3 regions of the Vreelandella sp. V005 genome follow, and region 2 is predicted to be linked to each of the others. Evidence: predicted binding sites of a transcription regulator. Region 2 holds the regulator's gene; each other region holds the start of a gene.
The links. The regulator PhoB, encoded in region 2, activates phosphate uptake and scavenging genes when phosphate is short. The targets are predictions, from matches to a motif close to TGTCATANNNNTGTCANA.

Region 1: the regulator PhoB is predicted to act here: its motif matches at 7,357-7,374, upstream of ACUN8H_RS09685 (PhoX family protein).
Region 3: the regulator PhoB is predicted to act here: its motif matches at 6,573-6,590, upstream of ACUN8H_RS16310 (PstS family phosphate ABC transporter substrate-binding protein).

What each region holds. Positions count from the first base shown of each region.
Region 1 covers NZ_JBQXYA010000003.1:227,041-237,497, reverse strand. The annotation lists gene ACUN8H_RS09730 (bifunctional diguanylate cyclase/phosphodiesterase) at 1-444, shown strand, start outside; gene ACUN8H_RS09725 (HAD family hydrolase) at 534-1,259, shown strand; gene ACUN8H_RS09720 (drug/metabolite transporter) at 1,296-2,189, shown strand; gene ACUN8H_RS09715 (sulfite exporter TauE/SafE family protein) at 2,252-2,992, opposite strand; gene mgtE (magnesium transporter) at 3,129-4,484, opposite strand; gene ACUN8H_RS09705 (DUF6482 family protein) at 4,608-4,946, opposite strand; gene ACUN8H_RS09700 (1-aminocyclopropane-1-carboxylate deaminase) at 5,105-6,121, opposite strand; gene ACUN8H_RS09695 (Lrp/AsnC family transcriptional regulator) at 6,350-6,856, shown strand; gene ACUN8H_RS09690 (YbaN family protein) at 6,858-7,232, opposite strand; gene ACUN8H_RS09685 (PhoX family protein) at 7,438-9,573, shown strand; gene ACUN8H_RS09680 (YciE/YciF ferroxidase family protein) at 9,691-10,182, opposite strand; gene ACUN8H_RS09675 (hypothetical protein) at 10,276-10,457, opposite strand, start outside.
Region 2 covers NZ_JBQXYA010000006.1:155,522-165,978, reverse strand. The annotation lists gene phoR (phosphate regulon sensor histidine kinase PhoR) at 275-1,558, opposite strand; gene phoB (phosphate regulon transcriptional regulator PhoB) at 1,561-2,250, opposite strand; gene ubiA (4-hydroxybenzoate octaprenyltransferase) at 2,375-3,265, opposite strand; gene ACUN8H_RS14395 (chorismate--pyruvate lyase family protein) at 3,301-3,876, opposite strand; gene ACUN8H_RS14390 (NAD(P)/FAD-dependent oxidoreductase) at 4,005-5,189, shown strand; gene ACUN8H_RS14385 (HU family DNA-binding protein) at 5,298-5,570, shown strand; gene ACUN8H_RS14380 (hypothetical protein) at 5,570-5,926, shown strand; gene ACUN8H_RS14375 (LysR family transcriptional regulator) at 5,992-6,936, shown strand; gene ACUN8H_RS14370 (aldehyde dehydrogenase family protein) at 6,915-8,480, opposite strand; gene ACUN8H_RS14365 (NAD(P)-dependent oxidoreductase) at 8,477-9,382, opposite strand; gene ACUN8H_RS14360 (M20 aminoacylase family protein) at 9,491-10,457, opposite strand, start outside.
Region 3 covers NZ_JBQXYA010000008.1:114,045-124,501, forward strand. The annotation lists gene hrpA (ATP-dependent RNA helicase HrpA) at 1-494, shown strand, start outside; gene ACUN8H_RS16280 (beta-ketoacyl-ACP synthase III) at 623-1,744, shown strand; gene ACUN8H_RS16285 (MlaA family lipoprotein) at 1,788-2,612, shown strand; gene ACUN8H_RS16290 (PP2C family protein-serine/threonine phosphatase) at 2,621-3,814, shown strand; gene ACUN8H_RS16295 (STAS domain-containing protein) at 3,804-4,322, shown strand; gene ACUN8H_RS16300 (multidrug effflux MFS transporter) at 4,559-5,746, shown strand; gene ACUN8H_RS16305 (sulfite exporter TauE/SafE family protein) at 5,791-6,522, shown strand; gene ACUN8H_RS16310 (PstS family phosphate ABC transporter substrate-binding protein) at 6,651-7,664, shown strand; gene pstC (phosphate ABC transporter permease subunit PstC) at 7,816-9,066, shown strand; gene pstA (phosphate ABC transporter permease PstA) at 9,085-10,251, shown strand; gene pstB (phosphate ABC transporter ATP-binding protein PstB) at 10,278-10,457, shown strand, end outside.

The sequences.
Region 1 (10,457 bases), on a different contig from region 2:
TTGACGAGCCATATTGCCCAACTGACGGCGGGGGTTTCACCCACAGCTATTGCGCTAGAGCTTACCGAAAGTGATTTTATGCGTGACCCCGATCAAGCGATCGCAATTACCCACACCATGCGGCAAGCGGGCTATGCGCTCTCGATTGACGACTTCGGTACAGGCTATTCATCGCTCTCCTATTTGCGGCGCTTTGCCGCCGACGCACTCAAGATCGATATCTCCTTCGTGCGCGAAATGCTTGATAACCGCCACGACCGCACCATCGTGCAGGCCATCATTGCCATGGCGCAAGCGCTAGAGATGAAAACGGTGGCAGAAGGCGTAGAGACCCAGGAACAGGCCCGCCTGCTGGCGGATATGGGCTGTAACGAAGCCCAGGGGTATTGGTTCGGCCGGCCGTTACCGGCGAATGAGTTTGCTGCAGCGTGGTTAAACGAGTAGCCGCTTAATATCGTCCCCAGCGTCATCGTCTTGTCATCACCTCTGGCATAACCTACGCGCCGCCAACCCGCGATGATAGGAGTGCCCCCATGCGCCTGGCTCTGTTTGATCTTGATGACACCCTCCTGGATGGAGACTGCAGCGACCGCTGGAATTTATGGATGATAGAGCAAGGCTGGGTCAGTGATGCCGAGACCTTCATGGCGCGGGCAGTGCAGATGCAGCAGGCCTATCATGCGGGTAAGTTAAAGCTCGAAGAGTATTTGGCCATGACCCTGGCGCCGCTGCGCGGGCGCCGGGTTAAAGATGTGCAAAAAGAGGTCGAGCGGTTTGTCGCCACGCACCTACAGCCACGCATTTTTGAACAAGCCTGGGCCTGCCTGGAAGCGCATCGTCAGGCAGGCGATACGCTGCTGCTGATTTCCGCTTCGTCACGTCATCTGGTCGAGCCGATCGCTACCATTCTGGGGATCGAGCACGTGCTGGCGGTAGAGCTGAGCATCGAACATGGCATCAATGAAGACGCACGCTATACCGGCGGCAGCGAAGGCATTTTTTCCTATCGCGGCGGCAAGGTGCTGCGCTTGAAGCAGTGGTTGGTCGAGCAGCAGATCACCCCCAGCCACACGACTTTCTACTCAGATTCCCGCAACGACCTTCCGCTGCTGCAGTACGTGGATTGCCCAGTGGCGGTTAACCCTGACCCGGTACTGGCCGAGGTGGCCAGCGTTGAAGGATGGCGGCGCTTAGACTGGCGGGGGTCGCCAAGCGGTTCTTTGCCTAATCCTTTGTCAGGGAAATCGGCGCATGCCTGATGCCGTCACTACACGGCTTCAACAGGGAGAGCGTTTTTGAGCCCAGCCGCACTCGCCCTAGTGCTGGTGTCGGTGTGTATGCACGCCGGATGGAATGTCTTGGGCAAACGCAATGCGCCGTCGCTGCCTTCTTTTACCCTTGCCTACGGCGCGGCAGGGTTGGTGATGTTTCCGCTAGCGTTACTTGGGCCATCACTCGTGGTGTTACCCAGTACTTTTTGGGGTTGGCTGGCGCTCTCTGGGCTGTGTCAGATGCTCTATATGGGTGGCTTAGCCTGGGCCTATGCACGTGGAGAGGTGAGCGTACTTTATCCCATCGCCAGGGTGTTGCCCGTCGTGCTGGTGCCTCTGGTCTCCATCGCGCTGCTGAGCCGCCGCGTGCTGGATATGTGGGATGGCCTGGGAATGGCGCTAATAGTGGGTGGAGCCCTCTGCCTGCCGCTTAGCCATCCTGAGGCGCGCCGGTTTTCCACCTACATAACCCCTGCGATGGGCTTTGCGCTGCTGGCGGCGATGGGAACGGTCGGCTATTCACTCATCGATAAGCAGGCCTTAGGGCTAATGCAAAGCGCGGGACACAGTGGGCTCACCGCCGGAACCGTCTTTATGGTACTACAAGCAGTGATGACGCTGACCTGGGCGGTACCGCTGCTGGCACTGCTGCCTGCCGAGCGGCGACGGCTACCCGCGCTTCGCCAGCAAGGCTTGCCGATGCTAGTCACCACCGGGCTGATGATGACCTGCACCTACGGCTTGGTATTGGTCGCCATGGCAATCACCGATGAGGTGAGCTACGTAGTGGCGCTGCGTCAGCTTTCCATCCCGGTGGGGGTTTTAATAGGTGTGTTGTGGCTGAAAGAACCCGCCTCCAGCGCTAAAACCCTCGGCACTCTGGTGATGCTGGCGGGGTTGATGTTGGTGGCGCTGTAAGCAGCGCTGACTTTTTAGGTCGATAATCTCTAAGTGAGATTTCCTAGGTTAGTAGCTCCAGGTTAAAGCGCCTGCCATACCAAGTTAATCCCGACGGCGAACATGGCCAGAATGACTAAGCGGTAAAACAGCTTCTCATTGACCCTGCTCTGTAGCCAGAGGCCGTTACGTACGCCGATCCAGGCCACGGGCACGAGCAGTAGTGAGGCCCAGGCGCTGGTCATATTGACCTCGCCAAGCCACACATAAGGACCCAGTTTGATGGTGTTCACTACCGCGTAAGTGATCGTACAGGTGGCAATAAAGGTCTCTTTGGTGAGCTTGCGCGGCATCAAGTACATATTCATTGGCGGCGCGCCTGCATGGGCAATGAAACTGGTGAAACCGCATACGCTTGCCGCTGGCAGTGCCCAACGGCTGGAAATCGGTTTTTTAGCGACAGGTTTTAGCAGCATATAAGCAGCAAACACGACGGATAGAATTCCCAATGCCAAGCGCACGCCTTGCTCACTCAAGCTGCCAAACAGTAATGTTCCCACCGCCACACCAATGAACAAGCCCGGCACAAAGCGCCACACTTCCGCATTCGATTGCTTGCCCCACCACGCCTTGACCGCAAACACGTCCATCACCAACAGCAGCGGCAGCAACAGACCTGCTGCCTGGGTTGGGCTAATCGCCAGCGCCATTAATGGCACTGAAAGCGTGCCGAACCCACCCGCAAAGCCGCCTTTGGATACCCCGGTGAGGTACACCGAAAAGATAATCAAGAGCCAGGCGATGATGGAGTAATCGGGGAGCATGGGAGCCTCTATAGTCTTTCAGTAAAAGTGATGCACAAAAAAGCCCCACTTTTACGGGGCTGATTAGCATAGCATTAGATAAATGTTAGCGGGCGAAGTGAGTGTGGTTCCCACTACTGTCAATGAGCGCCTGTGGTCACAAAATAATCAGCGTCGCGAGGCCCAAAAACGATAGAAAGCCCACTACATCCGTTACTGTGGTGAGGATGACTGCGCCCGAGAGGGCGGGGTCAATTTGTAAGCGTTTCAATACCAAAGGAATGAGGACACCAGAAAGATTGGCGAGACTCATATTGATAAAAATCGCCAGGGTGATGACGAGCGTAATCAGCGGGTCGCTAAACCATAGGTAGGAAATACCGCCGACCACCAGCGCCCATACAAAACCGTTACTCATCCCCACCCATAGCTCTTTATTATACAGCCAGCGTTTATTGTTACCGGCAAGCTGGCCGAGTGCCAAGCCGCGTATGACCACCGTTAAGGTTTGGCTACCTGCAATCCCGCCCATGCTGGCGACCACGGGCATGAGAATGGCGAGCGCTACGATTTGATCCAGTACGGCTTCAAACTGACCGATCACAAAGGCCGCCAAAAAGGCAGTCAGCAGATTAATACCTAGCCAAATGCCGCGACTTTTTGCGCTGCGCGCAATGGGGGTAAACACTTCCTCTTCGTCGCTAACGCCGGACATATGTTTCAACGTCATGTCAGCATCATCTTGGGTGATTTCGAATACGTCGGCAGCGTTTAGCTGACCGACCAATAACCCATCGCTATCGCACACCGGCACAAAGTGGAGCTCTTTTGAGCGCAATAACGCAGCGGCATCGCTCACTTTCATTTGATCGTTTAGGGTGAAAAAATCATCCATATACTCATCAACCACGGCCTCTTGTGGTTGTTTGATTAAATCAATCAGGCTCAGGGTGCCGAGTAAACGTTTCTCCTTGTCCGTAATCATGATTTGCTGCGACTCATCGTCGAGCAGGTGATGAATCCGGATATAGCGTTGTACGGCCTCTAATGACACGCCTTGTTTTACATTGACCGTCTCGGGGTCCATGTATCGACCCACTACGTCATCTTCATAGGCATGAAGATTCTCAACCTGGGCGCGTATCTCCTGATCCAGGCTGGCATAGACGGTGGTTTTTATCTCTTCGTCGGCAACATCGAGAACTTCGGCGACTTCCTGGGCATCCAAGCCTCTGACGATTTGCTCAACATCGCTGGCAGAAAGATCCTCAATATAGTCAGCGCGAATATCCTCATCGACTTCGGCGAGCACTTCACCCAGCACAGCGTCTGGGATGTAGTCCCAAAGTAAATCACGAGTTTTAGCGGGGAACGACTCAAGCGTGCGCGCAATCGCTAATATATCGAGCTCTTGAAATAGCTCGTTGAGGGCAGCGGTATCTTCTTCGTCTAACAACTTTTGCAGATACAGCAGTTGCTCCTCAGTATTGGTATATTTTTCCTCATCGCGCATAGAGTCCATCCTTATAAAAACGCATTTTTAACACAATCACTTGAAAGCTCGTGATGGCTCACCTTGGATCTTATCGGCAGACTTAGTTGAAAGCCATTTGACCGCGGCGAGAATGGCAGCATCTTAGTGCTGGGTAACAAAGGCAACCCGAGTGCCATACTGCATACGCTGCTTGGCGGAGACCGGCGGTGTGCTATTGCCGATCATTTCATCGGTGGTATCGGCCCAGGTGACGGTGCCGTGGGTAAAACCTAACGGGGCCAGCGCACGGCTAACCCACTGGGTACCGCTAAAACGCTGTGCTTCGCCGTTGGCGTCAATTAGCAGGCCGATTGAGTCATGACGATGTAAGCGCACGATATACCAACCCATATCGAGTCCATGTAGCTCGACGTCAGGAAGCGGCGCAGAGAGTTGCTTAACGTCGGTAAGCGTGAGGTAGGCAGGAAGAATAACAGACATGGCGAACCTCATTAGCAGGAACCTTATACGCCGAGTCTAATTTCTGTTATTCATTTGTACAGTTATTTAAGCAAGGATGTGGGGGCACCGCCTGGAAGCGCCTTTTAAGCTACCGGCCAGACGGGCATTTGATCAAGTTAGATTGGGGTGGCTATTCGCTAGCCATTGCGAAACAGAAAGCTGTAGGCATTGAGTGCCGGTACGCCGCCCAGGTGGGCGTAGAGCACTTTTGAACCTGCTGGGAATTCACCGTTGCGCACCCTGTCGATCATGCCGTGCATGGATTTACCTTCGTAAACGGGATCGGTAAGTACACCCTCCAGGCGGGCACACAGACGAATGGCGTCCAGCGTGCCTTCGTTGGGCAGGCCGTACTCGGGGCCTCCGTAGCGGGTATCCAAAATCACGTCGTCATCGGCGATGCTACCCTCCAGCTCTACCAGCTCAGCCGTATGGCGGGCGATACGCAGTATCTGCTCGCGGGTCTGTTCGGGTTTGGCAGAAGCATCAATGCCAATCACTCGCTGGGCGCGGCCATCGGCAGCAAAGCCCACCACCATCCCGGCCTGGGTGCTGCCGGTGACCGAGCACACCACGATATAGTCAAATTTGAAGCCCAGTTCTTTCTCCTGCTGGCGCACTTCTTCGGCAAAGCCCACAAAGCCTAAGCCGCCGTAAGGGTGTTCGGAACAGCCCGCGGGAATGGGGAAGGGTTTACCGCCCCGTTGGCGAACATCCTCCATCGCCTGTTCCCAGCTGGGGCGGATGCCGATATCGAACCCCGCTTCATCCAGGCGCACATCGGCGCCCATGATGCGCGACATTTCGATATTACCCACGCGGTCATACACCGCATCGGAGTAGTTAACCCAGTTTTCCTGTACCAGCACACACTGCATACCCAAGTGAGCGGCGACAGCAGCGACCTGCCGAGTCTGGTTGGACTGAATGCCGCCAATCGATACCAGTGTGTCGCAACCTTGCTCCAGCGCCTCAGGAATCAAATACTCCAGCTTACGGGTTTTGTTACCACCAAAGGCGAGGCCGCTGTTGCAGTCTTCACGCTTGGCGTAGAGCTCAACTTCACCGCCAAGATGTTCGCTTAGCCGCTTGAGGGGTGTAATCGGAGAAGGCCCAAAGGTAAGCGGATAACGGGGGAAACGATTAAGATTCATATAAAAATCTCCTACTTCACAGCGAGAGTGGCGATATGAAAAGCGCCTGGCGAGGGTGGACGTGAAGCGTTGGCGTGCTCGCAAATTGTTATATTGAGTAGCTTTCCATAATAAGCGGTGATTGAGTTTTTTGTATTGCAAAATTATTGCTATATAAGCAACTAAAAATGGTATAAGTTTTACAAATCGTTTTTTAATACCGTTAAATCATAGAAAAGGTAAATAATTGTGTGTGCTAAGGTCACGCATCCACGCGCGGATGCCCACCCGCCAGGGCCTGAGTTGGATCGTATTGATAAGCGTATCCTTAAGCTGCTTCAGAATGACGCCACGCTTTCCAATGTGGCCTTGGCCGAGCGCGTTAACCTGAGCCCCGCGGCTTGCCTGCGCCGAGTGGAAAGGCTCAAGCGGGACGGGGTGATCAGCCGGATCGTGGCGCATTTAGACCCGGAACAGCTCCAAGCAGGCATGGTGGTATTGATTGGCGTGGTGCTCGATCGCTCGACACCGGAATCCTTCGCCGCCTTCGAAGAAGCGGCCCAGAAGGTATCCGGCTGCATGGAGTGCCACGTGGTAACAGGGGAGTTTGATTACTTTATGCTGGTGCGCACGCGGGATAGTCAGAGCTTCAACAGGCTACACGCAGAGCAACTGCTCTACCTGCCCGGCGTACGTCAGATTCGCTCGTTTATGGGACTGCGGGAGGTGGTTTCGACCCATCAGGTGCCGATTTAGCTTAAGGCGAAGACGAGGGCTCTGGCCGGGTGGCGAGCCACAGCGCAATCATTACCAGTAAGGCAACTACCATCCAGCGCAGTAAGCCGGGACCGAGTGACCAGATGACGATCAGCGTGCTCAATGCCAGCATACTCACGGCTGCGAGCTTGGCACGCCGGGGGATGGCGCGCTCTTGCTCCCAGGTGATCAGTAAGGGGCCGACATACTCGCGGGAGCGAATCCAGGCCTCGAATCGCGGTGAGCCTTTTGATGCACAGTAAACCGCGATGAGCATAAACACGGTCGTTGGCAGCAGAGGCAGAAAACCCCCCAGCACCCCGATACTAAAGCTCAACCCCGCCAGCACCACCCACATGAGGCTGATCAGTCTCATCCTTACTCCCTTGCTACTAGGTTTGCACCCGGTCATCCATGCATTGCGCTAATGTGAATCAGTATGGATTTATATCACGGCTTAGTCATGTCGGTAGGGCACCTTCATCTAAATGCAGACACTCCGTCATCGTTCTGTCATTTAGCTCCTTTAGTGTCTCCTAACGTTTAATCGTTGGCTTACAAACGATCAGGGGGAGACCACCATGAGTAAAGAGATCGAAGATCATCGCCTATTTAATAACAGCAGCAATCAACCCTTTGCTGAAGTGCTGGCACGTCATGTTTCTCGCCGGGATGTGATGCGCGGTGGTTTGGGGGTCGCTGCTGCTTCAATGCTCAGCTTTGGTGGCGCTGCCCAAGCGCTGGCTTCAAGTGGCGCGCAGAAAACACCCCTGACACTTGCTTTTGAAGCGGTGCACGGTTCGCTTACCGACGCGATTGTGGTACCGGAAGGCTATATTGCCCAAGTATTGGTGCCTTGGGGCACACCATTGAACAGCGGCGATTCGTGGCAGGCCGACCAGACCATGACGCCTGAGCAACAGGCAGAAAGTATCGGCATGCATCATGATGGCATGGCCGGTTTTGCCTTGGATGCTGACAACGCTTCACGTCGATTTATACTGGCCCTCAATAACGAATATATCGATCAAGCTGCACTATGGGCACCTCAGGGCGGGCCCACCAATGCTGAAGCGGGCAAGCGACCAGCAGATGAGTCGCGCACCGAGATCAACGCTCACGGTGTCACGCTTGTCGAAGTTGAAAAAGACGCCAACGGTCAATGGTCGCATGTGCCGGGGTCACGCTATAACCGCCGCTTCACCAGTGCGACGGTGATGGATCTTTCCGGGCCCGTGGCGGGCAGTGACTACGTCAAGACGCAGTTCTCACCGACAGGCATGCAAACCCGTGGTACGAATAATAACTGTGGTAATGGGGTAACGCCTTGGGGTACCTATATTGCCTGTGAAGAGAACTGGCCCGATATCTTTGTCAATCGTGGCGAGCGCTTTCAGGATGATGCCCGTATCGGCATTCCTACGGACAAAAGCCGCTACGGTTGGGATACATCCGCAGGCGATACCTCCGAGGAGAAGAGTGAGTTCGCTCGCTTTGATATCACACCACGTGGCGAGCGGGCAGAGGATGATTATCGCAACGAGGCACGCACTTTCGGTTATCAGGTAGAGGTCGACCCCTATCGTGATGCGCGGACAGTCAAGCGGACAGCGCTTGGGCGTTTCCGCCATGAAGGGTGCTGGTTAGGCAAACTGGAAGCCGGTCAGCCGGTGGTCTACTACTCTGGGCATGATGCCCGTAACGAGTATGTGTATAAGTACGTCTCTGACGCCGCTTGGGACCCCGCCGATGCCAATCGACCCGGCGAGGCCTATGACCGCCTTGCCATTGGCAACAAATACCTGGACAACGGCACGCTGTTCGTCGCCCGTTTTCATGCCGATGGCAGCGGGGAATGGCTGCCTCTGACGCCTGATGCTCAAACAAGTGATGGTCGCACACTGGCAGCGGCACTGGGGCTTGCCAGCGATGACCACGCGGGCATTATCATCAACACCTGTGACGCGGCGGATTTGCTGGGTGCCACGCCAATGGATCGCCCTGAATGGGCGTCGGTCGATCCTGCTTCGGGTGATGTCTACCTAACCCTGACCAATAACACTCAGCGTACCGCTGAGGATGCTTCTCCAACGTACACCAACGATGGAGAGCGCCTTGAGCAGAATGGCGTCGGTTACGATCTGGCGCCGACCAACGCTGCTAATCCGCGTGCCAATAATGAGGCGGGACACATCATCCGCTGGCGTGAGAGCCGTCTGCCGAACGCCTTTACCTGGGAAGTGTTCGTGTTTGGTGCGGCAACCGATGATACGGATAATCACTCCGGCCTGACGGAAATGAACCAATTTGCGAGCCCTGATGGACTATGGTTCGACGAGCGCGGCGATGGGCAGGGTATTCTCTGGATCCAGACTGATAATGGCTATGAAGGTGTCACCGAGTACACCAACGACCAGTTGCTTGCGGTCGTTCCTAACGGCCTCGACGATATTCAAGGCACCGGACCCGTCATTAACAGTAGCAACCAGCAACAGCTCAAACGCTTTGCGGTAGGGCCGAACGGCTGTGAAGTGACCGGTATTTTTGCTACGCCGGATAAAACCGCGCTGTTTATCAACATTCAGCATCCGGGCAATTGGCCTGCCGACGGGAGTGCGCTAGTGCAAGACGCCACGGTTGCCGCCAGCGGCCAAGTGCGCCCCCGGGCAGCGACTGTGGTGATTCAGAAGCGTGACGGCGGACCGGTGGGGGTATAAAAGCTATTAAGCTGCTAATGGAAAAAAGTGGTAGTCATGGCAATTAGCTAATAATGCCAATTGCTAAAACGAACGGGAAAGGGTGGGCTTGGTTAATTAAGCCCACCTTATAAAAGCTTAACCAGCTTTCTTGTTAACATTCTCTTTAGCCAACGTATTCAGCTTGTCATCCGTGGATTTCTCTTCTTTCAGCGTTTCGGCCAGGATGTTTTTAGCTTCGGTATAACCTAATTGCTCGGCCAGAGAACACAGCGTGCCATAGGTGGCGATTTCATAGTGCTCCACTTTTTGTGCAGCACCAATCAGTCCAGCATCACGCACAGCGCCTTTTTCGGTCGCTTCAATCAGCTCTTGCGCTTCTTCTATCAAGCTCTCCATGGCGTAACACTTCAGCCGTTTGATGCGGATGTCCGGCACGCTATCAGCGACTTGCTCTAACCGTTCTACCTGCCCTTGGGTTTCATCAAGGTGGTGTTTAAAAGCATCGACCAGTTTGGGGTCATCCGCCGCGCGCGCCATCTTGGGCAGCGCGCGAGTCATTTGCTTTTCTGCGCTATTTGTTTCAGACAGTAGACGAACAAAAAGCTCGTTAGCGTTTTTAATAACCATGATTTGCTCCATGCCGTTAAAAATAAAACCGTCGCAACTCCATGCAACGGTTTAAAGCTAGCAAGGAAAGTAGGGTTGATAAATATATATAAGTTAAGTTTTATCGCCAATGTTGGCCCTTTCTTCTAACGCTTGCACAGCATCGATACTCAGTGGCAGCTGATTGGCCCAGTGAATATCTTCACGGCAATGACCAATATCTTGCAGGACGTGGTCATCGTAGGCCAATAGAGGCACTACATGGCGGCGAAAAAGCTGTCGGCGCCGATAGCGCC
Region 2 (10,457 bases):
TAAGAAAGAAGGGCCTAGTTAAAAACCAGCATTTCCTGCGGTCGTCTTTCTTACTCTTAACGTTGCAGCGGATGTGCCAAAAAAATGACATTGAAAATAAAACACATAATAAACAACAATTTAAAAAACAAAAGGCGCTCAATAGCCAACTCGCTAGAGTCCTTTTTACACGCCATCAGGTGTGCAAAAATGGCACATGAGCAAACTTTTACCAATCTTACTGCCAATATGACACACTTCTACAGGTGTTGTGCGCTGACATCACTTGCCAAGATTAAACAAGCCGCGAAGCGGGAAATGTACAGCGAAATAGCGCGCCTTTGCCAGGGTGGGATTCGATCTGTAATTGTGCGTCGTGGCGCAGCAATACGTGCTTTACGATGGCTAAGCCTAACCCCGTGCCGCCGGTCGCGGTACTGCGACCTTTATCAACACGGTAAAAACGTTCGGTCAGCCGAGGAATATGAACAGGATCGATCCCATCGCCATTATCTTCCACATCGATTGAACCGCCACCAGCATTACTTTTCCAGCGCAACGTAATGTAGCTCCCTGCTGGGGTATAACGAACAGCATTAAAGGCCAAGTTAGAAATGGCGCTACGAATTTCCTCCTCGCTGCCCAATAAGCGTGCATCGCTTTCAAGTTTCACAGTAATGGTATGGCGCTGATGCGACAGCGCCAGGGCATCATTACAAATGCTGTGTAGCAACGGCCCCAGCGCTAGCGGATGGTGATCTTTGCCGCCCTGATCAATTTCCAAACGAGACAGCAGCAAGAGGTCGTTGACCAGGTTTTGCATTCGCTGCGTTTGCTCCTGCATTTGGTGAAGGCTTTTACCAAGGCGTGGGGGCAACTGGTCAGCGATGTCGCTATAGGTTTCCAAATAGCCGGAGAGGACGGTTAGCGGCGTTCTCAGTTCATGGGAGACGTTGGCAACAAAGTCACGGCGCATCTGCTCGAGGCGATGCAAGCGGGTAATGTCGCGTGCCATGACGAGACGTTCATCATCGCCATAGAGCGTAATTTGATATTGAAGTATACGCCGCTCATCAATAGGCGAAGTGAGCGTTAACGGTTCGCTATAGTTACGTGCATTGAAGTAGCGGATGAAACTGGGATCACGCAGCAGGTTGGTAATATGCTGCCCTCTATCATGGGCGGTTTGGAGCCCCAGCATGGCGGTTGCAGCACTATTCCACCACTCCAAGTCACCATGCCGGTCAAGCATCACCACACTGTCACGCATCGCTTCGGACGACTCTTGAATACGTGCTAAAGTAGCACGCAGTCGGCTTTGCGTAATGCGCTGACTTTTTTGATAGCGATACAAGCGATCAAAGAGCTCGCCCCACATACCGCGTGCAGCAGGTGGCTCGTCGTGAGGGTGTAGGGTTAACCACAGGTACAGCTCGCGCAGTTGTCGCAGGTGATAAAACAGGCATATTGCAAGGCCTACCGAAAGCCCCAGCCCTGCCGAACCCAATAGCCAACCTAGACAAGTCCCCAGCGTCGCTAGCCACGCTAGCCGCCACAGTTCACGGCTCCACAGGCGCACATTTACACCCGGGCAGAGAAACGGTAACCGGTGCCCCGAACCGTTTGAATCAGGTTTTGATGCACATCACCCAACGCTTTGCGTAAGCGACGAATATGCACATCAACCGTACGCTCTTCTACATACACATTGCCACCCCACACTTGGTCAAGCAGTTGGCTGCGTGTGTAGGCACGCTCTTGATGGGTCATGAAAAACTGCAACAAACGATACTCGGTGGGGCCCATTTCCAACGCTTTGCCGTGAGCACTAACTCGGTGGCTGACCGGGTCTAGCAAGAGACCGTTAATCTCAATCGGATCTTCAACGCCACGAGGAGTAGCGCGGCGGAGCACTGCTTTTAGCCGTGCCACCAATTCACGAGGAGAAAAAGGTTTGGTGATATAATCATCGGCGCCTGCTTCAAGCCCTTGAATTTTATTATCTTCCTCGCCTTTAGCGGTCAGCATAATAATGGGGATCTCAGCCGTGGCTTCTTCGCGTTTCAAACGCCTAGCCAGCTCAATACCGCTGGTGCCGGGCATCATCCAATCGAGCAGCAGTAAATCCGGTTGATGGTCAACGACCATGGCATGAGCATCCTGGGCGTTATCTGCTTCGAGCACGCGGTAGTCAGCCATTTCCAGCGCTACCGCGATCATCTCGCGAATCGACGATTCATCATCGACAATCAGAACGGTCTTGGCGGTCATACCAGAGCCTCACGGTGTTCAAAAAGCCAGTTCAAAGAAAGCCAGTCTAAAGATCAATTCTTCAATGACATGTCAGTGACGATAACACCATGACTTGATGACAGTTACATGACAATCGCCGTTATTAGCCCACCGCAGGCCACCAACTTAGCGCAATACCGGCAAAAACAAGCAGACCCGACCAGTGGTTGTTGAGGAACGCCTGGAAGCAGGCATCCCGCTCACGGTGGCGAATCAAATGCTGCTGGTGCAAAAAAGTCGCTGCCATGGCAACAAGCCCCAGCCAGAAGAACCCACCTAAACCGGCTCGCCAACCAACCCATGCCAACAGCATCAGCGTCGCCGCCTGCAGCAAGCCAATCATTAAGCGATCTGCACTACCAAACAGCACGGCGGTTGATTTAATACCAATTTTCACATCATCGTCACGATCCACCATGGCGTACTGCGTGTCGTACGCGACCGTCCACAGCACATTGGCAAAGAAAAGCAGCCATGCTTCTAGCGGCACGTGGTTCAGCACGGCGCCAAACGCCATTGGAATGGCCCATGAAAACGCCGCGCCGAGTACCACTTGAGGAAAATGGGTATAGCGCTTCATAAACGGGTAAATAACCGCCAGTAATACGCCACCCAGCGACAGCAGCACCGTAAACCAATTGGTCAGCAGTACCAGAATAAAGGCAGTGGCCACCAGCGCAATAAATAGCAGTTGGGCCTCGGTTTCACTGATACGCCCCGTCGCCAGCGGACGATGCTTGGTGCGTTTTACATGGCCATCAAAATGACGATCCGCATAATCATTCACCACACAGCCAGCAGCCCGCATAACGTAAACACCCGCTATAAAAATCAGCAGGGTATTTCGGCCTGGCACGCCTTCCGCCGCAAACCAAAGCGCCCAAAGCGTCGGCCACATCAACAGCCACGTACCAATAGGTCGATTCAAACGCATTAGCTGTAGAAAATCTGCCACGCGAACCAACCCTTTTGGTCGCAACAGTGAACGATCCATGCTTACCTCACGAAAAATAAGATGCAGGCGCTAGCCTAGCGCGAAGGCAGATCAAGGTCATCTGCCATCGCCTGCAAAAAATACTCTTGCACCAATAACGTTAACCCGCCTTGCTGAGTGCCCAGTTGAAAAACGGAGCGCCTGCCCCAGGTGCTGTTAGGCACGACACCGTTGGCACGAGCAAAGGCGGGGGGATGCGTGGTAGCCTCTAGCGGCCCACGAATTAAACCTGGCTGACGAAATAACCAGCTCCCTAGCGAACGCTCTCCCAAATGCTCCATTCGTTGGCCCTTTAATTGTGTAAGAGGGGCCACAGAGCGCGCCACCACCCAGGGTATTTCATCAATACATAGCGCTACTTCCCGCAGCCAGGCATAACGCTTGAGCCCAATGCCCAGCGCCTGGGCCTCATCCTGTCGCGGCCAGCCAACGCCCTGATAAAGTAAGCGTACGCGAAACGGCCTATCCCCCCCGGCAGCGATTAAACGGGCGGTTAAAGAATCTGTCGAAGCAACCCATCTCCACCAGGGCATCCCCATGGCAGACCGCACTGCTTCAATGGGACGCCAATAGGGAAACAGCGTGGGTTGCGGGAAAGCAGGCGATGTCACCGAGTTCTCCAGAACAATAATCGGGGCGGCTAGTGTAACATGGGGTCCTGATAGGCTTTTGTTTCAGCGACCCCCTTGGTAACCGCATGCCCGCATCACCCTCCCAGGTACCTTCAACGACGCAGAAAATGTCAACCTCTCACGCCGAGCTGATAATTATTGGCACCGGAATGGCAGGCATAGGGCTAGCGCGCGCCCTGCGCCGACAAGGCGATCAACGCTCAATGACACTGGTTAGTGCTGACAGTGGTGATGACTATAGCAAGCCTCTGCTTTCCACCGGCTTCGCTAAAAAGCTAACGCCCCACCAGCTAGCACAGCGAAGCGCTGCCGAACTTGGCGACGAGTTGAACGCGCGCATCGTTATCCACACCCCTGTGGTGGCAATGGATGTGGATAACCAAATGCTGTTGCTCGACACTGAACAAGCACCCCACGCTGAAAAGCTTCGCTACGACAACCTGGTATTAGCCACCGGTGCGGCGCCCAGAATGCCGTTCAGTATTGATTCCAGTGTCGCCCCACGCTGCTTCACTATTAATGACCTTGATGACTACCGGCGCTTCCATACTGCGTTAGGCCAAGGCCCCGCGCGGGTGGCGATCATTGGCGCCGGGCTGGTCGGCTGCGAATTTGCTAATGATCTGCACGCCGGCGGTCATCACGTCAGCATCATCGCGCCGGAAACGACACTGCTTCCCCGCCTGCTTCCCGCGCCACTGGGGAACGCCCTGGGCGATGCCTTTAACGAAGCAGGCATCGGACTACACCTTGGCCGCGCCATTGATTCAATAGCACGCAGCCACGGGGAAAGTATCGTCTTACGTTTGGATAACGGCGAGACGATCAGTGCTGATTTCGTGCTCATGGCCACCGGCCTAGCGCCGCGTACGGCGCTTGCCAAAGCCGCTGGCTTAAGCGTTTCACCTAGTGGCATAAAGGTTGACCGCCAACTACGCACCTCCCACCAGAACATCTTCGCATTGGGCGATGTGGCATGCGTCGATGGCGTGAATGCCATGTACGTACAGCCGCTGCAAGCAAGTGCCAAAGCCCTGGCGGCGACACTTTCGGGCACCCCCACAACGGTCAGCTTCGGCACTTGGCCAGTGGTGGTTAAAACACCGCTACTACCGGTGGTTGCCTACCCGCCAAAAGAGACGCCAGCACGATGGCGAATTGAAGGTGAAGGCGGCGATATCAGTGCCTTGGCCGAAAATAAAGACGGACGTTTGATTGGTTTTGCGTTGACAGGCGGCTGCGTGAGAAGGAAAGTGGAGCTTTCCAGAGCAGCACCTACGCTGCTAGGCTGATTTTCGTAGCGTTCAAGGCTAGGCTAGAGAAGCTAACCTATGCTTAGCAACGCATCTAACAACCTGTATTTGTTTTACGTATGACACATTAATAATGGGAGATTCCTTATGCGCAAACCTGAACTCGCTGCTGCTATCGCTGAAAGCGCCGACCTGTCTAAAGATAAAGCAGGCCAAGTACTGAACGTTATTTTGGATGAGATCACCAATAGCGTTGCCAAGGGCGAAGATGTCGCTTTGATTGGTTTTGGCACCTTCACCGTGCGTGAGCGCGCAGCGCGTACTGGTAAAAATCCGCAAACTGGTGCGCCATTGCAAATTCCCGCCAGCAAAAATGTTGCCTTCAAGCCAGGCAAAGCCCTTAAGGAAGCCGTTTCCTAATGAAGCTCAAGCTGACGCTGTGGCTGCTGGGCGTCATGCTCAAACGCGCCCTGCGCCGCAAGCCGCGCTTTCGTGAACAATTAGAACGCATGCGCGGTCTGGACTGGGGGATTGCGACGGAAGATCTAAGCATTGCCCGCCACTACCGGATGACGCCAAAAGGCATCAGCACTGGTAAAGGGCTGCCCGTCGATTTAGATCTTGAACTGCGTTTCCGAGACCAAGCCACCGCCTTACAAGTGCTCAAAAAGCCAACTCAGCAAGCCTTCCTTGATGGCATGATGAGCGGTAACGTGCGTTTAGTAGGCGACTCCGCCGATATGAATAAGCTGCAGAAACTGCTCAAGTATTTGTAGCCTTTCACGATTGGCCAAGGGTAGCGGGGGTAAGCTAGCCCACGTCAGAGGTATAACAGCTACCGATGGACATACCTCATCAACGCTTGGTTTACTTCCGCGTTACGCTGGAATCTGGTTCAGTGCGCCGCGCTGCGGCGCGCTTGGATATCGCTCCTTCGGCCGTTAGCCGACAGATTTCATTGCTAGAAGAAGCCCTGGGGGCGACCCTCATGGAGCGTCAGCGTGACGGCATTTCACCTACCCCGGTGGGTGAAATGTTGCTTGAATACTGCGAACGTCGCGGCGCGCTTGATGAAGGTTTTATTGCCTCTCTCGAAGCTTACCAACGCCTGGAAACGGGCAAGATATCACTGACGGTCGGTGAAGGCTTTGTCAGCGACCTAGTAGCCTCCCCACTACATGAATTTACCCGGCTTTATGCGGGCATCCAACTCGACATCCACATCGCAGGTACCTCGGGCATCATTGACGCCATTGTCGGCGATCACAGCCATATTGGTTTAATGTTTCATGAGCGTACCCATCCACAGCTGCGCTTCTGGGCCTCCAGCCCTCAGCCACTGATGGCTATTCTGCCGCCCAACCACCCGTTAACCAACCAAACGTCACCGCTCACGCTAACCCAGCTTAGCGGCCAGCCCATGGCCATGTGGGACACCAGCCACGGCGTTCGGCAAATGGTCGACCAGGCGTTTCAGCAATCACGCATCGTCCCGCGCCTGGCGATGAACACCAACTCGATGGTAATTTTGGCGCAATATGTGCGCAGCGGCATGGGCATTACCCTACTGCCCGCCTTTGCCGTCGCGCACGATTTGGAAGCTGGCACGCTCGTAGCGCGCCCGGTAGATAATCCCCTTTTTCAGCGCTCCCAGGCCCACATGGTCACGCGCGTGGGCCGCCAACAGCCCAAGGCCAGCATTCTATTGTTACGCCATTTACAACGCTGGATGCAGGCTTTTCGCGACCCGGTCTCCGCAAGCGATCAACCCACGCCGCTGCCGTAGCCAAAGGCGACGCTGGCTTCCGGTGCCGTTTCCACCCAGACGCTTTGCGGCACCGTGTATTCACGCAGGCCATCCAACCCGCTAGAGCGGCCAAAACCACTGTCGCCAAAGCCCCCAAACGGCGACATTACGCTGATGGCTTTATAGCTATTGATCCACACCGTGCCTGCACGCAATTGCCCAGCCACACGATGCGCACGCGCTACATCCTGGCTCCAAACGGCGCCGGCCAAACCAAAGCGGGTTTCGTTGGCAAGCTGAATAGCCTCGGCTTCATCATTAAAGGCCATAGCAATCAGCACGGGTCCAAACACTTCCTGCTGGGCAATTTCCATGTCTGGCGTGACATCGATAAGCACGGTAGGGGCGATAAAATACCCCTGGGCTTCGTCAGGTAAGCCTTCAGGGCGTTTGCCGCCCGTTAACACTCTCGCGCCTGCCGCTTCGGCGGCCTCAATCATGCGGGTGACCTGCTCCAATTGGCGGCGATTCTGTAGTGGCCCCATGCGCGTCGCTTCATCGCTAGGTAACCCCACCACAATCTGCTCCGCTGCCCGCGCCAAGCGAGTAGTGACTTGCTCAAACACCGAGCGCTCAATCAACAGCCGTGAGCCCGCCACACAGCTCTGGCCAGCGGCAGCAAAAATAGCCGCCTGAGCACCCGCGACGGCTTCATCCAGCTTGGCATCGGCAAACACGATATTGGCCGACTTACCCCCCAGTTCTAACACGCTGGGTACCAGCCTGCGGGCACCCGCCTCGGCAATCATCCGGCCACTCTGGGGAGAACCGACGAATACCAGCTTGCTGATGGCGGGATGATCGGTCAGCGCGGCGCCGGTCGTTTTTCCCAACCCGTTGACGATATTGATCAGCCCTTTAGGCAGCCCCTGACCGACGTTTCCAGAGCATTCAAGCAGCTTGGCAATCACCACCGATGAGAACGGCGTCAGCTCGGAAGGCTTCAGCACGACACCGTTACCCGCCGCAATAGCCGGGGCCAACTGCCAGGCGCAGGTGAACATCGGCGCGTTCCAGGGGGTAATCTGCCCCACCACGCCATAAGGCACATGACGTACATAGTTAAGGTGCGAAGTAGGCACCGGAATCACTTCGCCATGCTGTTTGTCACACCAGCCCGCGTAGTACTCGAACATCTCGCGCACTTTGCCTACTTCGGCCCGGCAGTCGCGAATCGGCTTACCGGCCACGACGCTTTCCAACTGCGCCAGCGCCTCTTCATGGCCTTCTAGTCCACTCAGCGCCGCGTTCATGCGCCGCCCACGCTCGCTGGCGGTGAGCGCCATCCATTCACGCTGCCCCCGCGTAGCCGCTTGAGTAGCACGCTCAATTAGCGCAGCGCCTGCATCACAGTAGCGCACCAGCGTTTCTCCAGAGGCGGGGTTTATAAGCGTGATGTCGTCACCTTCGCCCGCGACTAACTCGCCATCAATCCAATTACTTAACGGTGTGGCAGCGGCTAAGCCGAAACCTTCGAGTAGTTGTTCGAGATGATCACAGGCATGTTGGCTAAGTGAGCTCATTGGTTGACCTCCGTTTGGCTGCCACGCGCTAAAATCGGCGTAGTGATATGGTTAAAGTCATCGCTATCGGTGGGCTGCTCGGGGTTCGCGTGCCACGCATCGACAACGGCTTGCAGCAGCGGTAACGGCAGGCCCAGTTGCTCAGCGGCATCCCGCGCCAAGCGCAAGTCCTTACGCATCAAGCCGGTGGTAAAGCCAGAATCGAAGCGCTCGCTCAGCACCCATTCGGGGAAGTTGACTTCGCTAACCGCGCTGCGCCCTGAACCGCTATTCAGGCCCGCCAAACAGGCAGCAGGGGCTACACCCGCCTTGGCGGCCATCGCAACCGCTTCGGCAGTCGTCAGCAGGTGCGCTGCACACAGGTAGTTATTGGCAAGCTTCACCACATGGCCGCTGCCTGGGCCGCCCACATGGGTGCGCTTGGCTGACATCGCCTCCAGCATCGGCAGTACTCGCGCAATGGTGGTTTCATCGCCCCCCAACAGCATGCCCAGCTTCCCGCTGGCGGCACCTTTAGGCCCGCCGCTGACGGGGGCGTCCAACCATAGCAGGCCCGCGGCGGTGACTTTTTCGGCCAATTCACGCGTCACCGCGGGGTCGCTGGTCGAGGTATCGACGATCACACTGCCTTTGGGTGCCAGCGTGAGTAAGCCTGGGGATTGCTCGATCACCTCACGGACATGGGCAGAGGTGGGCAACGACAGCAGGTAAACGTCACTGGCAGGTAGGGCATCGGGCGCTACCACTGCTAGGCCCTTAGCCGCCAAACGCGACCGCGCTTGCTCAAATACATCGCTACCCGTGACTGCAAACCCGGCGGCTTTAAGCGTCAGCGCCATGTTGCCGCCCATCTGTCCCAGGCCAATCACCACAACCGATAACGACTCTGTTGAAAAAGACATCGTAAAACCCCTTGAACGTCCTGTTACGTGAAGTTCGGCGTAGACGCTCCCCTACCCAGAGGGCATTAGAGAGCGCATATCGCTAATCGTTGAGAAGAAGGTGATCCGTTAGTCGAGCAGCGCCCTAACTAACTCCACCCAGTAGCGCGTTCCTAGCGGCAACAGCGCGTCGTTGAAGTCGTAGCGCGGATTGTGCAGCGAGGCAGAATCTTCGCCGTTGCCCATCCAGATATAGGCGCCGGGTCGTTCGGCCAGTAGAAACGAAAAATCTTCAGAGGCCATGCTGGGTGGCGGGTTGCGCTTGACGTTGTCACTACCGAGCAAGCGCTCCAACACCGTGGCGCAGTGCTGGGCATGTTCCGGGGTATTGATAGTGGCCGGGTAGCAGCGCTGATAATCCAGCTCAACGCTTAAACCGTGGAACTCGGCCAGGCTGGCAATCGCCTGTTTAAAGCGCGCCTCCAGTTGCTCTTTAAACGTCATATCGAAGCAGCGCAGCGTGCCGCGCAGCTCGACCTGCTCGGGAATCACATTGAAGGTATCCCCGGCGTGGATGCTGGTAATACTCAGCACCGCCGATTTATCCGGCGGCGTTTCGCGGCTCACTAACCCTTGTAACTGGCTGATCAGTTGGCAGCTCGCCAGTACCGTATCAATGCCCAAGTGTGGCATCGCGGCGTGGCAGCCTTTGCCAATCAGTTTTAAGGTGAAAATATCGAAAGCGGCCATTACATCGGTATCATGCACCGCCGCTTCACCCACCGGCAGGCCAGGCCAATTATGCAGGCCGTACACAGCATCCATGGGGAAGCGCTCAAATAACCCCTCTTCGACCATGACGCGCCCGCCACCGGCACTCTCTTCGGCGGGCTGAAAGATAAATACTACCCGGCCTTTGAAATCCGGCTGCTGCTTCAATGCCCAAGCAGCGCCCAGTAGCATGGTGGTATGGCCATCGTGACCGCATGCATGCATTTTGCCCGGTGTTTGCGAGGCATAAGCCAGCTGTGTTTCTTCACGAATATCCAGAGCATCGATATCGGCCCGTAGGCCGATAGTTTTGCCTTCACCCTGC
Region 3 (10,457 bases), on a different contig from region 2:
GATTAAACGCTACTCAGGGTCAACTCATAGACGAAGCGAAAGCACTGCTGATACGTATAGAGGAAGCTTTAAAAGGGCACCTGGCAGTTACTAAAGTACTCAAAGGCAAGCTTAATTTTGCTTTAGCTCTGGTCTACAGCGACGTTAGTGCACAGATGCAGCGGTTGGTCTACCCAGGCTTTATAAAAGATGCCGGTGAGTGGCTGGATGAGTACCCACGATATACTGAGGCGGCGCTTATACGGCTTGAAAAAGCCGCCCGGGAACGCGGTCGTGACCAAATGATGATGCAGGACGTCCAGGCGCTAGAAGCCCGTTTTGATGCCCGCCGTGAAAGCGAGCGGCGAGGGCGGGTTGAAGACCCAGAGTTAGTGACCTTTGGCTGGTGGCTGCAAGAGCTGAGAGTGTCTTTATTTGCACAGCAATTGGGTACCCATATGCCCGTCTCGGTGAAACGCCTTGAAAAGCGCTGGCAAGAGATGACTAGCGTTTAGCCAGTGGTTGAAAAAGGTGCTGGAAAAACCGCTATTTTACGCACACAGTTACGTTATAGGTTTGCCACAGAGTATGCCCTAGCCATGCTAGGCCAGCGCCGATGGCAAGCCGCTTAGAGGAGATTGGCATGACACAAGTGGTGATTACCGGTACAGGACTCTATACACCGGAACACGCCATTGATAATGCAGCGCTGGTGGCGGCATTTAATGCATGGGTCGATGGTGAGAACGAGCAGCACGCTGAGGCCATTGCGAAAGGCGAGCGCGAGCCGTTGGCTTACTCGAGCAGCGAGTTTATTGAAAAAGCCTCTGGGATTAAAAGCCGCTATGTACTCGATGCGTCAGGAATCCTTGACCCACAGCGTATGCGGCCTAAACTGCCACAGCGGAGCAATGACGAGCCTTCACTGCAGTGTGAGATGGCGGCAGAAGCCGCGCGTCAGTCGCTGGCGACCGCGCATGTGGATGCCGCTGACATTGAGTTGGTGATTGTCGCCTGTTCGAATTTGGAGCGCGCCTATCCTGCCGTGGCGGTGGAAGTCCAGCAAATGCTGGGTGCCGGTGGCTACGGGTTCGATATGAATGTGGCCTGCAGCTCGGCGACATTTGCGCTAGAAACAGCTGCCAATGCCATTGCCTCGGGCAGCGTCAAGCGTGCATTGGTGGTTAATCCAGAAATTTGCTCAGCACATCTGAATTTTCGGGACCGTGACAGCCACTTCATTTTCGGCGATGCCTGTACCGCTGTGGTACTAGAAAATAGCGCGGTTGCCGTGGCTGATGAGCAGTATGAAATTCTCGGTACACGTCTGATCACTAAGTTTTCCAATGCGATTCGTAATAATTCGGGTTTTTTAAATCGCGTGACAGACAGCGATCCGCTCGCCTTGGATAAGCTGTTCGTACAGGAAGGGCGGCGAGTATTTAAAGAAGTTTGCCCCATGGTGGCCAAATTGATTAGCGACCATCTGGCGTCTTTGGAGTTAAGCGGAAGCGACCTTAAACGCATGTGGTTGCATCAAGCCAACCGGCACATGAACGATTTGATTGCTCGCAAGGTGTTGGGTTATGACCCAAGTGAAACCGAGGCACCCATCATTCTGGATCGCTATGCAAATACCAGCTCAGCGGGCTCGATTATTGCTTTTCATCTTCATCGCGAGCAATTCAACCAAGGAGATGTCGGCGTGATTTGTTCGTTTGGCGCTGGCTATAGCGCAGGCAGTATCGTTATCCGGCGGGTGTAGTTCTCTGTAAACGTGCTGCGGAATCAGAAAAAAGGAAAATGTCATGTGGCAGTGGTTAAGTAACGGCAAGTCAACGCTTTCGTGGCGCTCAAAAGGGTTGCCGCTGTTGCTGGTAACGTTATTAGCAAGCAGTGGCTGTGCCAGCACTCAAACAGCAGAGAACACCAACCCGGACGACCCATGGGAAGGCTTTAACCGCAAAGTATTTGCCTTCAATGACGTCTTGGATCGTTACGCGCTCAAGCCGGTGGCGAGAGGCTATCGTACGATTACACCCGACCCGGTGGAAACGGGGGTAGGTAACTTTTTCTCCAATTTAGGCGAATTGCGAACTGCACTGAATAGCGTGCTTCAAGGTAAGCCTGCCAACGCAGGCCTCGCTACGTCACGCTTTTTGATTAACTCCACCGTGGGTATTGGCGGGCTGTTAGACTACGCAACGCTCATGGAAGTGATGGCTGATAAAGAAGACTTTGGCCAAACGCTAGCAGTGTGGGGCTGGGAGGATTCACGCTATTTGGTGCTGCCTTTTTTGGGTCCCAGTACACTGCGTGACACCACGGGCTTACCTGCTGACATCGCCGCCTACCCGGTTACCTACGTAGAAGATGATACCGTTCGCATAAGCCTGACAGCGCTCAACCTGATTGACACACGTGCTGGCTTGCTCGATCAGGAAGAGTTGATTCGCGGTGATCGCTACCGCTTTATTCGTGATGCTTATTTACAGAGCCGCCAGTTCGAGGTGCGTGATGGAGAGTTAGGCGATGATCCCTTTGCCAGCGATACCTTCGACTTTGATGATAGCGACTTTGAAGACAGCGACGCTGGTGATGACGGCGTTGGTGGCGAAAATAGCGCCGATTGAGGCTTATGATGGAGCATTCTAAGCAGTTGATCGCGGTAATCGACGAGCCGGGGCGTGAACGCGATGCGCTGGCAGAAGCGATTACCTGCGATGGCATGTGGGTATTTGCCGCTGATGACATCGCGCATTTACCGGCGGGCACGGCGCTTATTGTTGCCCACGCACGAGCAGTCCCGCGGCAACAGTGGTCGCAATTAACCCTCCGTTTGCCAACCCTGGTGGTGAGTGATTCACGTCAGGACGCTGATCTGATTAAAGCGATTGATGTGGGGTTAGTGGATTATATCGTCCACCCGCTGCGACACGCCGAGCTACTGCGGCGAATGATCCGTAAAGCGATCGAGCTTAATGATTTGGCCCTGGAGCGTGAGCGTGATCACGCACGGTTGGCAGAGTTAAATGAAAGTCTGGAAACGCATTTAGCGCTTCTGCGGATGGATCAGCAGAGCGGTGGTCATATTCAGCGGCGTTTATTGCCGCTTCGCCCCAAAGTCATCAATGGGGTGTTTTACGATTATGTGTTTGCGCCTTCCCTCTACTTATCCGGTGATTTCCTTGATTATCAACGTTATAACGAGCGTTATAGCGCCTTCTACTTTGCGGATGTCTCGGGACACGGTGCATCGTCAGCGTTTGTGACGGTGCTGCTTAAGTATTTATGTAATCGCTGGTTGAGCGAGTGGGATGGACAGCAGCCGGAACAGTTGCCGCCGGATTGGTTGAAGGCAATGAATCGTGAACTGCAGGGTACCGATATCGGTAAACATGCGACCTTATTTGTTGGTGTTATTGACCATGAGGCGCAGACTCTGCACTATTCGCTCGGCGCCCAGCTTCCCATGCCGCTTTTGGCGACAGAAGGAGAGCTAAGGCGCCTAGAAGGCGAAGGAATGCCAGTAGGCCTTTTCCCCGATGTGGAGTATCCTTCGCTTAGCTGTGCGTTGCCGAATAACTTTCGTTTATGGCTTTGTTCAGATGGCGTACTGGAATGCTTGCCGGGTAAAACGCTCGACACGCGGCTCAAGGAGCTTGAGCAATTAGTAAGCGAGAGTGTCACGCTTGAGCAGTTGCGCGACCGGCTAGCTGAAACAAACGCTCTCCTTGCAGAAGGCGATGCGGGATTCGATGCGAACCAGGAGCGCGATGCTTTACCCGATGATCTAACAATCATGATGGTGAGCGGATTTGGTCATGCTGAATGAAGAAGGCCGCATTAAAGCGGCATTCGATTCTGGTGTTTTTGTTCTAAAATTGTGTGGCGATGTGCGTTTAACGCTCTGCGCTACGCTGGATACGCAAGCCCAACGTCTCGCCGAGACGCCGGGTTTGCGTGCCGTTCTTATTGACCTACGCGAAGCCACTAATGTGGATTCGACGGCGTTGGGGTTTTTAGCGAAGGTCGCGATGGCGGTAAAAGGTCGCTTAGAGCAGCCACCGACCATTATTGTCGATAATGACGACGTTCGAAAAATGTTGAACGTCATGGGTTTCGCGCGCTTTTTTACGTTAATGGAAGCCCCGTTACAGCAAGCGACGACGCTCAACGATGTGTTAGAAGAACTCCCCGAAGAGCCTGCCGATGAAGAGGGGCTGCGGGATCGAATCCTGGAAGCCCACCGTATTTTGATGCACATGAACGAGCATAACCGTGAGCAGTTTCAGCCATTGGTTGACATGCTTGAGTCTCAGGACGCTGCCACGCATCACTGAACGCATTTCTCGTGAATAAGCTGATGGCCTCGCCAAGAGAGCATCGCGCCTCGTTGGGACTAGGTCAGGTGCCCACGAGGGTGCTTTCCAGTCGCCTATCGTCGTCCCGGCGACATAGTGATAACTAACGGCGACAGACTCGTTGCCATGCGTTCAGCCCCGACAAATGCGTTAAAATCGGCTATGATTAGCGGCCTATCTATTCCAGTGCGATCACAATTGCCCTAAGGAGACCCATGGATCTTAATCCTCGCCGGGTAGCGCTGTTGGTGGCCGCCAACACGGCGCTGGCGCCCTTTGCCATCGACGCCTATTTGCCTGCCATGGGTATCATCGCCGAGAGTATCGGCGCCAGTATTCACCGCACTGAACTATCCATCAGCGTGTTCTTATTCGGTTTTGCCCTGGGGCAGCTTTGCTTTGGGCCGCTATCAGACCGAATGGGACGCAAGCCAGTTCTGCTGGGCGGCCTAATGGTATTTATGCTGGCGAGTTTGGCCATAACCACCGCCGAGAGTTTGCCGACGCTACTGGCGTGGCGATTTGTGCAGGCGCTGGGCGGCGGGGCCTGTGTGGTGAACTCGGCGGCTATTGTGCGTGACTGCTTTAGTGGCCGAGAGGCCGCCAAAGTCATGTCGACTATGGCGATGATCATGATGCTAGCGCCGTTGGTGGCACCTGCAGTCGGCAGCCTGCTGCTGCATATTGCGGGCTGGTGGCTGATCTTCGTTTTTCTCGCTGTGTATGCGGGTTTCCTGCTCTGGTTATTGGGTACACGGCTACCCGAAACCCGCGATATGTCATTACCGGCAGCGTCACCCCGCCAAGTCATACGCAACTATGCGAGTGTGCTCAAGCACCGGGAAGGAATGGGGTACATCTGTGCGGTAGCGGCGTCGTTTGCTGGGCTTTTTGCCTTTGTCACCGCTTCTCCGTTTCTCTATCTCGACTACTTTGGGCTTTCACCCAGCACCTATCCGCTCGTTTTTGGCGTGAACGTCGTGGTGATTGCGCTTTCAAATCGCGTCAATATTTATCTATTGCGAAAGCGTACGCCACAACAAAACTTACGCTTAGGCCTGCTTGTGCAGCTCGTTGCCGCGTTATTGCTGGTGGTAGTTACTGCGCTGAATATGGCCTCGCTTGTGATCGTGGTACCGCTGATTATGCTGTTTACCGGCATGATTGGTTTGATTACACCTAATGCCATCTCTTCATTGTTGGATCATTTTGGCCATATCAGTGCTACGGCAACGGCACTGTTAGGCGGCATCCAATTTACCTGCGGCGCGCTCGCCGGCGTGATGGTAGGGCTATTTGAAGTTGAACACCTTTGGCCAATGGTACTCACCATGCTGGGCGCTGCGCTGCTGGGCAATATCGGTGTGCGTAAATTAACCAAGGCGCCCGTTATAAGCGAGTAACAGAGGTGAATCGCAGGAATGAGTAATAAGAATGAACAGCCGTGATGGATAGCATGCTGGCCTGGGTCAATATGCCGATGGGCACTTGGTTCGCCTGCGCAGCCGTGCTGCTGCTGGGTGCCTTTGTCCAGCGCGCCACCGGTTTCGGTTTGGCCGTTATCGGGGCGCCGTTGCTGCTGATGCTTGAGCCACGATTGGTGCCGGTCATTTTAGTGCTGTTTGGCTTTACCGTTTCATTAATGATGGTGCGTCACTATTGGCACGAGGTGCGACTGGATTCAATTGGCATGGCGTTAGTAGGGCGACTGCCTGGCAATGCGCTGGGTATTTGGCTGCTGCTCGCCGCGCCGATGTTTCTGTTAGAAAAGCTAATCGCCATCATCGTGCTGTTTGCTGTACTGGTAACGCTCTGCCGATTTCAGCTGCCGGTCAATAGAATCACATTATTTGGCGCTGGTGTATTGTCAGGTATTTTTGGCACCGTTGCTGCCATCGGTGGCCCTCCCATGGTGATATTAATGCATGGCTTGCCTGCTGATCGTGTGCGTGGAAACCTGGCTGCCTTTTTCATTTTGACCTCACTATTGACCATTATTACGCTCGCCTTCGCTAACCAGATTCAGCGATGGCATTTTCAGGTTGCCCTTACCTTCCTTCCCGCGGTGCTGATAGGTAACGCCGTGGCGGACGCTATTGCCCATCGCTTGGATAGACGCATACTGCAAGGCGCTTCGTTGGCCTTGTGTACCTTGGCGGCACTGGGTTTGCTACTGTAATTGAAAGCGAACTTCCTTCCGTATCAGAAATTTTTCCATCTATTACTCACTGTCATGAAGTTGTCATGGAACCAGTGCAAGGTATGCCTTGCGAAGGCCAGATCCCTACATGAACAGGAGTATTTCGCATGAACCGTATTCTAAAAACCACCGTGCTCGCGGCTGCTGTAATGAGCGTTGCCGGTGTTGCTCAAGCCCGTGATCAAATCCGTATCGTAGGTTCCAGTACCGTTTATCCGTTTGCCAGCTACGTGACTGAAGAATTCGGTGCTACTACCGGCAACCCGACGCCTGTCATCGAATCTACTGGTTCGGGCGGTGGTTTGCGTCTGTTCTGTAACGGTGTAGGTGAAGGCACGCCCGATATCACCAACGCTTCACGCCGCATGAAAGTCGCTGAATTCGAGCGTTGTGACGAGAATGGCGTTACCGACATTACCGAAGCCAAAATTGGTTCTGATGGCATCGTATTGGGCCAGTCAAGCTCCAACGACGACGTTGACCTGACGCTTGAGCAAATTTTCATGGCCGTTGCTGCTCAGGTACCGGTTGATGGTGAGTTGGTTGATAACCCCTACACCAACTGGAGCGACATCGACTCCTCACTGCCGGACCGTGAAATCTCCATCTATGGGCCGCCAACTACTTCTGGTACGCGTGACGCGTTTGAAGAACTCGTGATGGAAAGCACTTCGACTGAAATGGAAATTTACGGCGAAGAAGGCTACACCGAGATCCGTTCGGATGGTGTTTATATTGATGCCGGTGAAAACGACAATCTGATCGTACAGCGCCTGTCAGAAGACACTGGTGCGTTTGGTATCTTCGGTTACTCTTTCTTGGAAGAGAACACTGACACGATCAGCGCTGCCAGCATTGATGGCGTAGCGCCGGAAGCCGAAGCCATTAGCTCGGGTGACTATCCTATCGCGCGTTCACTGTGGTTCTACGTCAAGAACCAGCACGCCGAAGAAGTGCCGCCAATGTATGAGTATGTCGACATGTTTATGGGCGAGATGATGATCGGTGAAGATGGCTACCTGCGTGATCTCGGCTTGATCGTGCTGCCGGAAGGCGAGCGTGAAGAGTGGCGTCAAGCCGTAGCGGACCGCACTACCATGTCAGCAGACATTCTTAAGTAAGTCGTTAAGTTAGAAACAAAAGGTCGGCAGCGAAAGCTGCCGACCTTTTGTTTTTTGACAGCGATAAATTGGCGCTTGTCACATTGCTGTAATGTTTGTGCCCCAAAGTAGCTGCCAATACGATTTCATTAAGTAATGCGAGAGAAATTCGATGCAGACTAACCAGCTTCTTCTGATTTTTTGCGGTGCGTTGCTACTGCTGGGGCTGCTGGCGTTTTTTGCTGGCCGTACAAAAGCCACCCGCCTGCGCAGTGCGGGCACGGCTATGTTTGCTCAGCCAGATCAATACGCCTGGTTTACCGTGCTCTCCACCGCCGGGCCTGCCGTGCTAGTGAGCACGTTGGGTGCTTTTGTGTTGCTTATAATGGGTGCCGACATCCCCACGCTCTATCTGCTGGCGGGGAGTTTAGTAATAGCAGCCATCGGTCTAATGGTAAGTCTGAACCATGTGAAACCTGATTTTCATGCCCGCCAGGCCATTGAGCGGGTCATCCGCCTAGTGTTAGCCGGGGCTGCGTTAATCTCTATTTTAACGACGTTCGGCATCTTGTTCTCGATCATCTCCGAGGCGCTGCGCTTTTTCCAAATGCACAGCTTCTGGGAGTTCATTACCGGCACGACATGGAACCCAGGCGCCAGCTTTTTAGCATCTGCTGGTCGCGGTGATGGCAGCGGTGCCGAATTTGGTTCGGTACCTTTGTTCGCCGGTACTTTCATGATCACTGCCATAGCCATGCTGGTCGCTGTGCCTATCGGCTTGTTGTCGGCAATTTACATGTCCGAGTATGCGCCACGCAGTGTGCGCACCGTAGCAAAGCCGGTGCTAGAAGTGTTGGCGGGTATTCCGACGGTAGTTTACGGCTTTTTCGCCGCGATTACCGTGGCACCCATCATTGTCAATATCGCCGGTTTCTTTGGGCTGGACGCTTCTTATAACAATGCCCTGGCACCTGGCATCGTGATGGGCATCATGATCATTCCGTTTATTTCATCGCTCTCTGATGATGTGATTAATTCTGTGCCTGACAGCATGTGCCAGGGCTCGCTGGCACTTGGCATGACTAAGGGCGAAACGATCCGTGATGTGGTGGTCCCCGCGGCACTACCAGGGATTATTTCAGCCTCGCTGTTGGGGATGTCGCGGGCACTGGGCGAAACCATGATTGTGGTAATGGCCGCAGGTATGCGCCCCAACCTGACGGCTAACCCGCTTGAAGACATGACCACCGTAACGGTAAGGATCGTGGCCGCACTCACCGGTGACCAGGAGTTTGCAAGTGCCGAAACATTGTCAGCCTTTGCTTTAGGCCTAGTGCTGTTCATTGTCACATTGGCACTCAATCTGGTGTCTGTATTAATGATTCGTCGTTTCCGCGAAAAATATCGCGTTAATAACCTGTAACGCTGAGGAACTGTTTCGATGAGCCACACTTTTGACGAAATCAGCCAGCAGCTTAAGCGGCGCCACCGTAAGTCCGCCCGCCTCAAGTGGATAACGATGGGGTCGCTGGGTCTCGCGGGGCTTTTCCTGGTGCTGTTTTTTGCCGATATGCTGACGAAGGGGCTACCCGCCTTTCAGCAGGCATATGTTCAAACGGAAATTAGCTATAACGAAGAAGCTGAAACCGACGGACGGCAAGCATTTGATGAAGAGTTGTTGCCCATTATCAGCCGTACCGTGGTACGCATCATTCCGATGGAGCTTCGCAATAATCCTGAAATGATAGGTACTAGCGAAGAGCAGTGGGTGTTGGCCAACAGTGAGGTGGATCAATACCTTAAAGGCCATCGAAATAGGCTGAGCGCCGAAGAACAGGCCGCGATTGACGAGCGCGTGGAAGCCGGGCAAGTGTCTATGCGCTTTAACGCCACCTTCTTTACCAATGGTGATTCAAAAATAGCCGAAAATGCGGGCATCCTCGCTGCGGTTGTGGGCACCGTGATGACCATGATCGTCACGCTGGCAATTTCTTTTCCGATTGGCGTAATGACGGCTGTTTACTTAGAGGAGTTCGCCCCAGATAACCGATTTACTCAGATTATTGAAATTAATATCAATAACCTCGCGGCGATTCCTTCGATACTGTTTGGTTTGTTGAGCTTGGCGATTTTCATTAATTTCTTCGGCGTGCCCCGCTCTTCCCCGTTGGCAGGCGGTATGACACTCGCGCTGATGACGCTGCCGGTTATCATTATTTCTACCCGTACTGCGCTTCGCAGTGTGCCAGACTCTATCCGCCACGCGGCCTTTGGGGTGGGTTGTTCGCGCTGGCAGGTAGTACGTGATCACGTACTACCCTTGGCGATGCCGGGCATCATGACCGGCTCTATTATTGGTCTTGCACAGGCGATGGGTGAAACAGCGCCGCTTATTATCGTTGGGATGGTGGCATTTATACCCGATGTGGGCGCATCGTTTACCAATGCGGCGACGGTGATGCCTGCACAAATATTTACTTGGTCAGGTGAGCCTGAACAGGCGTTCGTGGAAAAAACAGCCGGCGGTATTTTGGTATTACTCACCATACTCATCTCACTCAACGCTTTCGCCGTTGTATTACGCAAGAAATTTGAGCGTCGCTGGTAGGCCAGTGCGTTATAGAGGACATTACTATGAATAGCCATGCAACTGTAATGAACGGGCAGCAGACACCTGCGGTAGGGCAGCCCTACACACGAAATAACGCAGCCTGCCACGATGTGAGTTTTCGAGTTCGCGATTTGAACTTGTGGTATGGCAAAAATCAGGCGCTGAGTGGCCTTAATATTGACCTTTTCCAGAAGAATGTGACG